One region of the Cupriavidus sp. L7L genome, then DNA from elsewhere that is predicted to be linked to it. Evidence: riboswitches for the same ligand, from Rfam matches in the RefSeq annotation. Region 1 holds a riboswitch; the other holds the start of a gene.
What was found. Region 1 has a riboswitch for glycine ahead of E1J61_RS06905 (D-amino acid dehydrogenase). Riboswitches for the same ligand answer to the same signal wherever they lie in the genome.
Positions count from the first base shown of each region.

Region 2: another riboswitch for glycine. It lies ahead of gcvT (glycine cleavage system aminomethyltransferase GcvT); the one in region 1 lies ahead of E1J61_RS06905 (D-amino acid dehydrogenase).

Region 1 is NZ_SMNY01000007.1:54,614-59,253, forward strand. It holds gene E1J61_RS06895 (sialidase family protein) at 1-438, opposite strand, end outside; gene E1J61_RS06900 (TonB-dependent receptor) at 444-2,729, opposite strand; glycine riboswitch at 2,984-3,085, shown strand; glycine riboswitch at 3,086-3,216, shown strand; gene E1J61_RS06905 (D-amino acid dehydrogenase) at 3,271-4,536, shown strand.
Region 2 is NZ_SMNY01000048.1:126,181-130,820, forward strand. It holds gene E1J61_RS31785 (sensor histidine kinase) at 1-113, opposite strand, end outside; gene E1J61_RS31790 (UvrD-helicase domain-containing protein) at 326-2,422, opposite strand; gene E1J61_RS31795 (glycine zipper 2TM domain-containing protein) at 2,688-2,918, shown strand; glycine riboswitch at 2,988-3,074, shown strand; glycine riboswitch at 3,096-3,220, shown strand; gene gcvT (glycine cleavage system aminomethyltransferase GcvT) at 3,315-4,442, shown strand; gene gcvH (glycine cleavage system protein GcvH) at 4,542-4,640, shown strand, end outside.

The DNA of each region.
Region 1 (4,640 bases):
GCCGCCGTCGGCGGAGCGCGCGAAGCGGATAAAGCCGGTATAGGGCTTGGGCAGCGGCTGGGTCCAGGTGACGTAGATCTCGCCGTCGCGGCCGGTGGCAATCTTGGGCCGGCTGTCGTGGTCAGCAGCCACGGCTTCGGGCACGCGGTTGACGTGCTGCACCGGCCCGAAGCTGCGACCCTGGTCGGCCGACGCGCGCACGGCCACGTGCTGGCCGTCCTTGTAGGCGATCCACAAGCGGCCGTCGCGAGCGAAGGCGGCGCCGGTGCCGAGTTCGCTCATCGCCTTCGGCGCCGCGCTTTGCGCACCGTGGCCGGCATGGTTGCCATGGGACTGCGCCATCGCGGCGAACGCCGTGCAGGCGATCACGCCGGCGGCAAGGAAGCGGAAGCTGCGGGGCAAGCGCTGCAGGGGAATGGTCAGGATCGGACTGGTCACTGCACTCAGAAGGAAAGCTTGGCCTCGGCGTAGAACGTCCGGCCCGGGTACGGGTGGTAGACGAAGTAACGCTGGTCGGTCAGGTTGTCGATGCCAAGCCCGAGCCGCACGTTCCTGGCGGGCTTGTAGGTCACCTTGACGTCGAAGGTCAGGAAACTGCTGGTGCCGCCGAAGGTGTCGGGATTGACGTCGCTGTTATCGAGCGTATTGTACTGCCGCCCCGAATAGGTCATCGCCAGCGTGCCGGCCCATGCCGGCGTGAAGCGGTAGGTGCCGACCAGGTTCGCGCGCCACTGCGGGATGCGATAGAAATACTTGCCCACCGATGCCGGGTTATTGGCATTCTCCAGCGTCTTGGAATGGTTGTACGCGCCGCTGGCCGACAGGTCGAAGCCGCTGATCAGCACGTCGCGCCCGTCGTAGGCAAGCTCGATGCCGCGCGTACGCACGCGGTCCACGTTCTGGAAACTGGTGACGGTGGGGAACACCGTGGTATTGGTCTGGCTGACCAGCGCATCGCGGATGTCGTCTTCATACACCGACACGCGGAAGTACGAACGGTCGACCGTGCGTTCGAAGGTCAGGTCCTTCGAGAACGAGCGCTCCGGCTTCAGGTTGGGATCGTTGTTGATCAGCGAGGTGCCGGTGATGCGGCCCTGGAACAGCTCGGCGACGGTTGGGTAGCGCCAGGCCTGGCCGAGCGACAGCCGGCCCAGCCAGTCCTGACCGATGGCCTTTTCCAGCGCCAGCTTGGGCGACCAGTTGGACTCGCTGCGCACCGGGTAGGCGACATCTACGCCCGGCTGGCTGCGGCTGCCGTCATAGGCGCGCCAGTGCTCCCAGCGCACGCCCGGGATCAGCTTCCAGTCCTCGGCGAAGTACCACGCGTCCTGCGCGTACAGCGCCTGCGTCTCGGTCTTGCCGGCAAAGGCGTTGTTGAACGCGGAGATGGTGGCGGCCTGCCAGTCCGAGGTGTTGTAGGTGGTGTTGCTGAGCCGGTAGTTGTCGTAGTGGTAGCCGAGGGTGACCCAGTGGCCGCCCTTGAGCTGCTGCGGGCGGTAGTCGGCCTTCAGGTCGAGCGTGCGCCAGCCGGTGCCGTCGCCATAGGTCACCGTGCCCGGGCCATTGCCCGCGGTGCTGGCGGTGCGGCTGATGTCCTTGGTGACATCGAACAGCGATGCCACGCCGGAGAAATTCCACCCGGTCTCGTTGCGCGTGCGCAGCGACAGGCCGTAGAGCCAGCGCGCGTCCTCGCCATTGCCCGGCGCAAACGCGTTGGCGGGGATCACGTAGCGGAAGCCGCCGATATTGACCGGGCCGCTCGACACCACGTTGCCGTCGGCATCGCGCAGGTAGCTGCCGGTGGCGCTGGAGCGGTCCTGCTGCCAGTAGGCGGCGGTGAATTGCGCCTGCAGGGTATTGGTGATGTCGTAGCCGAGCTTGAGCTTGAGCTGGTCCTGCACGGTGTGCGTGACGCCCTCGCTGTTGACGCCCATCACGGTGCGGTCGGCGCCGGTCTGGTCCTGGTCGAAGTAGGCGCCCGTCACGGGCTTGTCGGCCGAAGTCGCCCGCACGCTGGAGCGCGCCGCGGTGTAGAAGCTCAGCGGCTGGCTCTTGCTGTCCTGCCGGTCGACGCTGACCAGCCACGAGAACGGCCCGGCGCGGTCGCCCACGTAGGCGTTGGCGTGCACGCCGTTGAAACTGTCGTGCGTGCCGTACAGGTTGAAGCGCTGCGTGAACAGCTGCACGCTGGCATCGCCCTCGAACTTCTGCGGTGTGCGCGTACTGATCAGCACGGTCGCGCCCAGCGAGTTGCCCGGGTACAGCGCCGAATACGGGCCATACAGCACGTCGACGCGCTCGATCTCGGCGGCGTTGACCAGCGACCAGCGCGGCGGGAAGGTGAAATCGGAGCCCAGCAGGTTGGACAGCAGCAGGCCGTCGGCATAGACCAGCCCGCGCGCCGACTGGCGCGAGCTGGTGCTGCGCACCGAGATGATCGAGTTCATATCGCCGATGAAGCGCTTGCGCACGGCGAGGTTGGGCGCGTACTTGAGCGCGTCTTCGGTGTTGACCACGTTGAAGTCCGCCATGCGTGCGGCGCTGATGCCGTAGGCGGGCGATGGCGTATTGGGCGGCGTGGCCGGCGTTTCGCCGCGCCCGGGCTTCGCCGAGACCACGACTTCCTGCAAGGGCTGCGGCGCGCTGACGGGTTCATCCGGCTGGGCGCCGGCGATGCCGGGGCCCATCAGCGCGGCCGACGCGGCCAGCGCAATCCGATTTCTTCTCACTGGAATACCTATTCTGTTCTTCTGGCTCGCCCGACCGGTGCGCCGTATCCGGCTCGTGCTACGGCGCACTTCCTCCGCGTAGCGAGTGCTGACATTCTAGGGGGCGGGTCGGCTTGACGCAGTGCGACATAGCGCCGCGCCGGTACGGAAGCGACTCGCCCCATCCATGCGAACACGCCTGGCTCTATTCGCGTTTACCCGCATATCCACATGCGGCCTTTGTCTCTAGATTTGCGCGGATTGGCGTTCGCGCCAACGTGATGCTGGGAGAGACTGATCCGGCGGCAGCCGCCGCGGACAGCGCCGAAGGAGCAACCGCCCCGGAAACTCTCAGGCAAAAGGACCGGTATCACGCGTCACAGCACTCTGAAGAATGCCGCCATCGTCAGCCGGCATACCGAAGGAGCAAGCGGCCCCCGCCACCGGTACCCCCGGGCACCACCGGCGACTGTCGTGAATCTCTCAGGTCAGGAACAGAGGGGGCGTCCGCCACGCATGTCGCGTGCGGGCTCCCACCCCGACGTTTCTGGACTGCCAGATCATGAAGACAATCGCCGTCATCGGCGGTGGCATCACCGGTGTCACCACGGCCTACGCGCTCGCCCGGCGCGGATTCTCCGTCACCCTGTTCGAGCGCCACCGCTACGCCGCGATGGAAACCTCGTTCGCCAACGGAGGGCAGCTATCCGCCTCCAATGCCGAGGTGTGGACGCACTGGTCCACCATCATCAAGGGCCTGAAGTGGATGCTGCGCAGCGACGCCCCGCTGCTGGTCAACCCGCGCCCGAGCTGGCACAAGCTGAGCTGGTTCGCCGAGTTCATCGCCTCGATCCCGCATTACCGCCGCAACACCATCGAGACCGCGCGCCTGGCCATCGCGGCGCGCGAGCACCTGTTCGCGTGGGCGGCGCAGGAAGGCATCGACTTCGACCACAAGCGCGAAGGCATCCTGCATATCTATCGCGACAAGGCGGGCTTCGAGCACGCGGGCCGCGTCTCGGCGCTGCTGGCGCAGGGCGGGCTGGAGCGCCGCGCGGTAACGCCGGCGGAAATGCGCGCAATCGAGCCGACGCTGGCCGGCACCTACTACGGCGGCTATTTCACCGAAAGCGATTCGACCGGCGACATCCACAAGTTCACCAGCGGCCTGGCCGCCGCCATCGAGCGCATGGGCGTGCACTGCCGCTACGGCGAGGACGTGCGCAAGGTCACCACCGATGGCCGCAGCGCCAGCGTGACCGTGCAGGAAGGCGCGGACAGCGCCACCTCGACCTTCGACGGCGCGGTGATCTGCGCCGGCACCGCCAGCCGCGCGCTGGCCGCCGGGCTGGGCGACCGCGTCAACATCTATCCGGTCAAGGGCTATTCCATCACCGTCAACCTGAACGACGCGGGCAGCCGCACCGCGGCGCCGACCGTCAGCCTGCTCGACGATGAAACCAAGCTGGTCACCAGCCGCCTGGGCGACGACCGCTTCCGCGTGGCCGGCACCGCGGAGTTCAACGGCTTCAACCGCGACATCCGCGCCGACCGCATCCGGCCGCTGGTGGAATGGGTGCAACAGTGCTTCCCCGGCGTCAGCACGCGCAGCGTGGTGCCGTGGGCGGGGCTGCGGCCGATGCTGCCGGATATGCTGCCGCGTGTTGGGCGGGGGCGGGCCCGGTGCGTGTTCTACAACACCGGGCATGGGCACCTTGGCTGGACGCTGTCGGCGGTGACGGCGGATATGGTGGCGGGGGTGGTGGAGCAGGCGCTGGTTGAACCGAAGGTCTCGGGCGTGGGCTCGCTGGGACTTGCCAAGGCTTGAGATTGCCAGTTGAGCGCCTCGCTATTGCCAGCGCTGGCCCTCTCCCCAGCCCCTCCCGCTCGCGGGAGAGGAACGGGGGAGAGGGCGGGAGCCTCCACGGAGTG
Region 2 (4,640 bases), on a different contig from region 1:
GCGCGCCGCAGCTCCGACGGCCACGCCAGCAGCGGCTGCGCCTGGCCGCTGAGCGCGACCTCGTGGCCGCTGTCGGCGGCGTCGTCGACCACCGCCTGTAGCAGGGCGAGCACGTCCAAAATTGCCCCCGCACGCTGGCGCGGCGGGGGCCAATTACAGGGAAAAACCAGACGTGATATCTGGCGCGGCAAGACCCGGGCAGCCCCTGCCGCCGCAAGCCGCACACCGTGAAAAGCGCAGAGCGGCACAACCGTCATGCTAAGGACAGCGGCGCGCGCGGTCTTGTCGGCCTGGTAGGGTTTTGTATCGGGCTTCGTACCTAAGATCAGCCTGCCGCCGTCTTGCCTGGGCCGCCGAGCAGCGCCTTGAGCGCGCCGAGCCGGTCCTTGGGGCTCATCGCCGGAGTTTCGTCCTTGGGTGCCGGCGCTTCTTCCAGCTTCATCTCGCCGATAAAGCGCGACGGCTGGCAAGAGTACGTCTCTCGCGCGCGCTTGCGCTTCTTGCACCAGCTGATCTGCAGGCTGCGCTGCGCGCGCGTGATGCCGACGTACATCAGCCGGCGCTCTTCCTCGATCTTCTCGTCGGTCATGTCGTCGTCTTCGCGGCAGTGGGGCAGGATGCCCTCTTCCACGCCGACCAGGAACACGTGCGGATATTCCAGCCCCTTGGACGCGTGCAGCGTGGACAGCCGCACGGCGTCGGGATCTTCCTCGCGCCCTTCGAGCATGCTCATCAGCGCCACGGTCTGCGTCAGCTCAAGCAGGTTCTTGCCTTCGCTGCCGAAGCCGTCGGCGTTGTCATAGCCGGTGGCTTCCTCGCCCTCGGCCGCTTCCGGCTTGGTGCCCTTGCGCTTGAGCCATTCGAGGAACTCCAGCGTGTTGGTCCAGCGTGACTGCGCCTGGCGCTCGTCGAAGCTGTCGTACAGGTATGCCTCGTAGTGGATGCCGGCCATCAGGTCGTCGAGCACTTCGGTGGCCGGATCTTTGGCCGCGCGGTCGGCCAGCCGCACCATCGATTCGCAGAACACGCGCAGCGGCTCCAGCTGGCGCGGCTGCAGCTTGCCCTCGATGCCGCCCATCATCGCCGCCTCGAACAACGACACCTTGGCCTGCCCGGCAAACGTGCCCAGCACTTCGAGCGTGGTATTGCCGACGCCGCGGCGCGGCGTGGTGATCGCGCGGATAAAGGCGGGATCGTCGTCGGGATTGGCGATCAGGCGCAGGTAGGCGCAGATGTCCTTGATCTCGGCCTTGTCGAAGAAGCTCTGGCCACCCGACAGCACATAGGGAATGCGCTCGCGCCGCAGGATCTGCTCGAACAGCCGCGCCTGGTGGTTGCCGCGGTACAGGATGGCGTAGTCGCGGAACTGCGCGCGGCGCTCGAACTTGTGCGCCGACAGGCGGAACACCACCGACTCCGCCTCGTGCTCCTCGTCGTTCATCGGGTGGATGGCGATGGGATCGCCCATGCCGTGCTCGCTCCACAGCTTCTTGTCAAAGAGCTTGGGATTGTTGGCGATGACCGCGTTGGCCGCTTCCAGGATGCGCACGGTGGAGCGGTAGTTCTGCTCCAGCTTGATCACCTTGAGGTCGGGGAAGTCGGTCTGCAGCCCGCGCAGGTTGTCCAGCGTGGCGCCGCGCCAGCCGTAGATGGCCTGGTCGTCGTCGCCCACCGCGGTAAAGGCCGGCGCGCGCAGATGCGAGCCCCCCGCCAGCAGCTTGAGCAGCTGGTACTGGCAGGCGTTGGTATCCTGGTACTCGTCGACCAGGAAGTAGCGCAGCCGGTTCTGCCACTTGAGCTGTACCGCTTCGTTGCGCGCGAACAGTTCCGCGGGCAAGCGGATCAGGTCGTCGAAATCCACCGCCTGGTACGCGTTCAGCGTGGCGACGTAGTTGCGGTAGACCAGCGCGGCCTGGTGCTCGTCGGCATTGGCCGCCTGCGCGATCGCGGCCTCGGGGTCGACCATGCCGTTCTTCCACAGCGAGATCGTGCTCTGCACGCCGCGGATCAGCTTCTTGTCGGTGGTGCCGAGCTGCTCCTGGATCAGGCCGAAGCAGTCGTCCGAATCCATGATCGAGAACTGCGGCTTCAGGCCGACGTGTTCCGCCTCCATGCGCAGAATCTGCACGCCCAGCGAGTGGAAGGTACAGACTGTGAGCTGCCTGAGCGGGATGCGCTTGCCCTCGCGCGTGGTCTTGCCTTCCATCAGCTTGCCGATGCGTTCCTGCATCTCCTTGGCAGCCTTGTTGGTGAAGGTGACGGCGGCGATATGGCGCGGCTCGAAGCCCTTGTCTTCGATCAGGTGCGCGATCTTCTGCGTGATCACGCGGGTCTTGCCCGAGCCCGCCCCGGCAAGGACGAGGCAGGGTCCGTCCAGATAGCGGACGGCTTCAGATTGGGCGGCGTTGAGGCCGTGGCTCATGCGCGGGAATGCTTGCGTGGGGTGGTCGGGACGGCGTCGCGCCCTGTACACCACATGGGGCGGCGCCGGACGCAAAGCTAATCATGTTAACACGCTGGGCCGGCCCTGATCAGTCAGCGGGAACCGCTTTTTCCGGGGGCGGGGACGTTACCGAAGTAACACTTGGTAAGTCCCAAAACCGGGCGTCCGGGCCCTCCTCTAACCAGTATGGCGGGATGGCAGACCTGCGTCCCGAACGTACTCAAAGTTACTTTCGGAGCCCATCATGAAAATGCTACGAGCCTTTTCCAAAGCGACGATGGCCGGCATAGCCGTTGCGGCCCTGGCCACCGGCTGTGCCGACATGACACCGAAGCAGCGCAACACGGTCATTGGTGCCGGCGTGGGCGCGGCCGGCGGTGCTGCGTTGACGCACGGTAGTGCCGCAGGCACGCTGGGCGGTGCCGCCCTGGGCGGCGTGGTCGGTAACGTAATGACCGACGACCATCGCCGTTGATAGGGCGAATGGCTGCTGGCGGGGGGCGCCTGCCGCGTTGACAAAGGCAGGGCCCTCCCGTACATTGCGCGCATCCGACCGGGAGAGCGCGCATATCTGCGCCGCCGAAGGGGTATCACCCGAAAACTCTCAGGCACCACGGACCGCTCGGATCGGCATGCAACATGCACACGATGCATGCCGCACTCTGGAGAGCGGCACCCGCCATTCGTGGCGAGCGTGCCCACCGAAGGGGCGCGCGAGGACGGGATTCAACGAATCCGCCTCGTAATCTCTCAGGTATCGAGGACAGAGGGGTCATCCGCCGCAGCGGATTGCTTGGCCATTGGCATAGCGATCGTTGCGGCGGGTGGCCCTTTTTTGTTTTCGCAACCCGACATTGCCCCCGAGGATTCCATGACGCTCCAGGCCACGCCCCTCAACGCCATCCACCGCGCCCTCGGCGCCCGCATGGTCGACTTCGGCGGCTGGGACATGCCGGTCAACTACGGCTCCCAGATCGAAGAACACAACGCCGTGCGCACCGACGCCGGCATGTTCGACGTGTCGCACATGTGCGTGGTCGATCTCAGCGGCCCCAATACCCGCGCCTTCCTGCGCGGCCTGCTGGCCAACAACGTCGACAAGCTGCAGACGCCGGGCAAGGCGCTGTACTCGTGCATGCTCGACGAAAAAGGCGGCGTGATCGACGACCTGATCGTCTATTTCTTTGCCGAGGACCGTTTCCGCCTGGTGGTCAACGCCAGCACCGCGGTCGGCGATATCGACTGGATCCGTGCGCGCAACGACGCCACCGGCAGCGGCGTGACCATCACCCCGCGCCGTGAAGATGTTGCGCCCGCGGGCGCGCAGCCGCTGGCGATCGTCGCGGTGCAGGGGCCTAACGCCCGCGCCAAGGTGTGGAGTACCTTCCCGTCGACCCAGCCTTCCGATGCGCTCAAGCCGTTCAACGCTGTCGTGGTGCAGGACCCCGCACTTGGCGAAGTCATGGTCGCGCGCACCGGCTACACCGGCGAAGACGGCTTCGAGCTGGTGGTGCCGGTGGCCAGCGTCGCCGGCCTGTGGGAAAAACTGAATGCCGCGGGCGTGCGCCCGGCCGGCCTGGGCGCGCGCGACACGCTGCGCCTGGAAGCCGGCATGAACCTGTATGGCCAGGACATGGATATCAGCACCTCGCCGCTGGACGCGGGCCTGGCCTGGACCGTCGACCTGCAGAGCGAGCGCGACTTCACCGGCAAGGCGGCACTGGCCGCGGCCGGCTCGCGCCAGCAATTCCTCGGCCTGATCCTGCGCGACAAAGGTGGCGTGCTGCGCGCCCACCAGAAGGTCATCACCGCCGCCGGTGACGGCGAAATCACCAGCGGCACCTTCAGCCCCTCGCTGTCGCAATCGATCGCGTTCGCGCGCCTGCCGCAGGGCGTGAACGTCGGCGACACCGTGCAGGTGGAGATCCGCGACCGCAAACTCAACGCGACTGTGGTTAAACTGCCGTTTGTGCGTAATGGCAAGGCACTCGTGAGCTAAGGGAAACATCCGCTCACCCAACGGTCGCCCTCGCCTGCCGGCAGCGTTGCCGGGCAGGCATCACCCAACAAGAAACAGATCTGAATCCGGAGAACCTTCATGAATTTCCCCGCCGACCTCAAATACACCGAGTCGCATGAGTGGGTGCGCGTCGAAGCCGACGGCACGCTCACCATTGGCATCACCGACCACGCACAG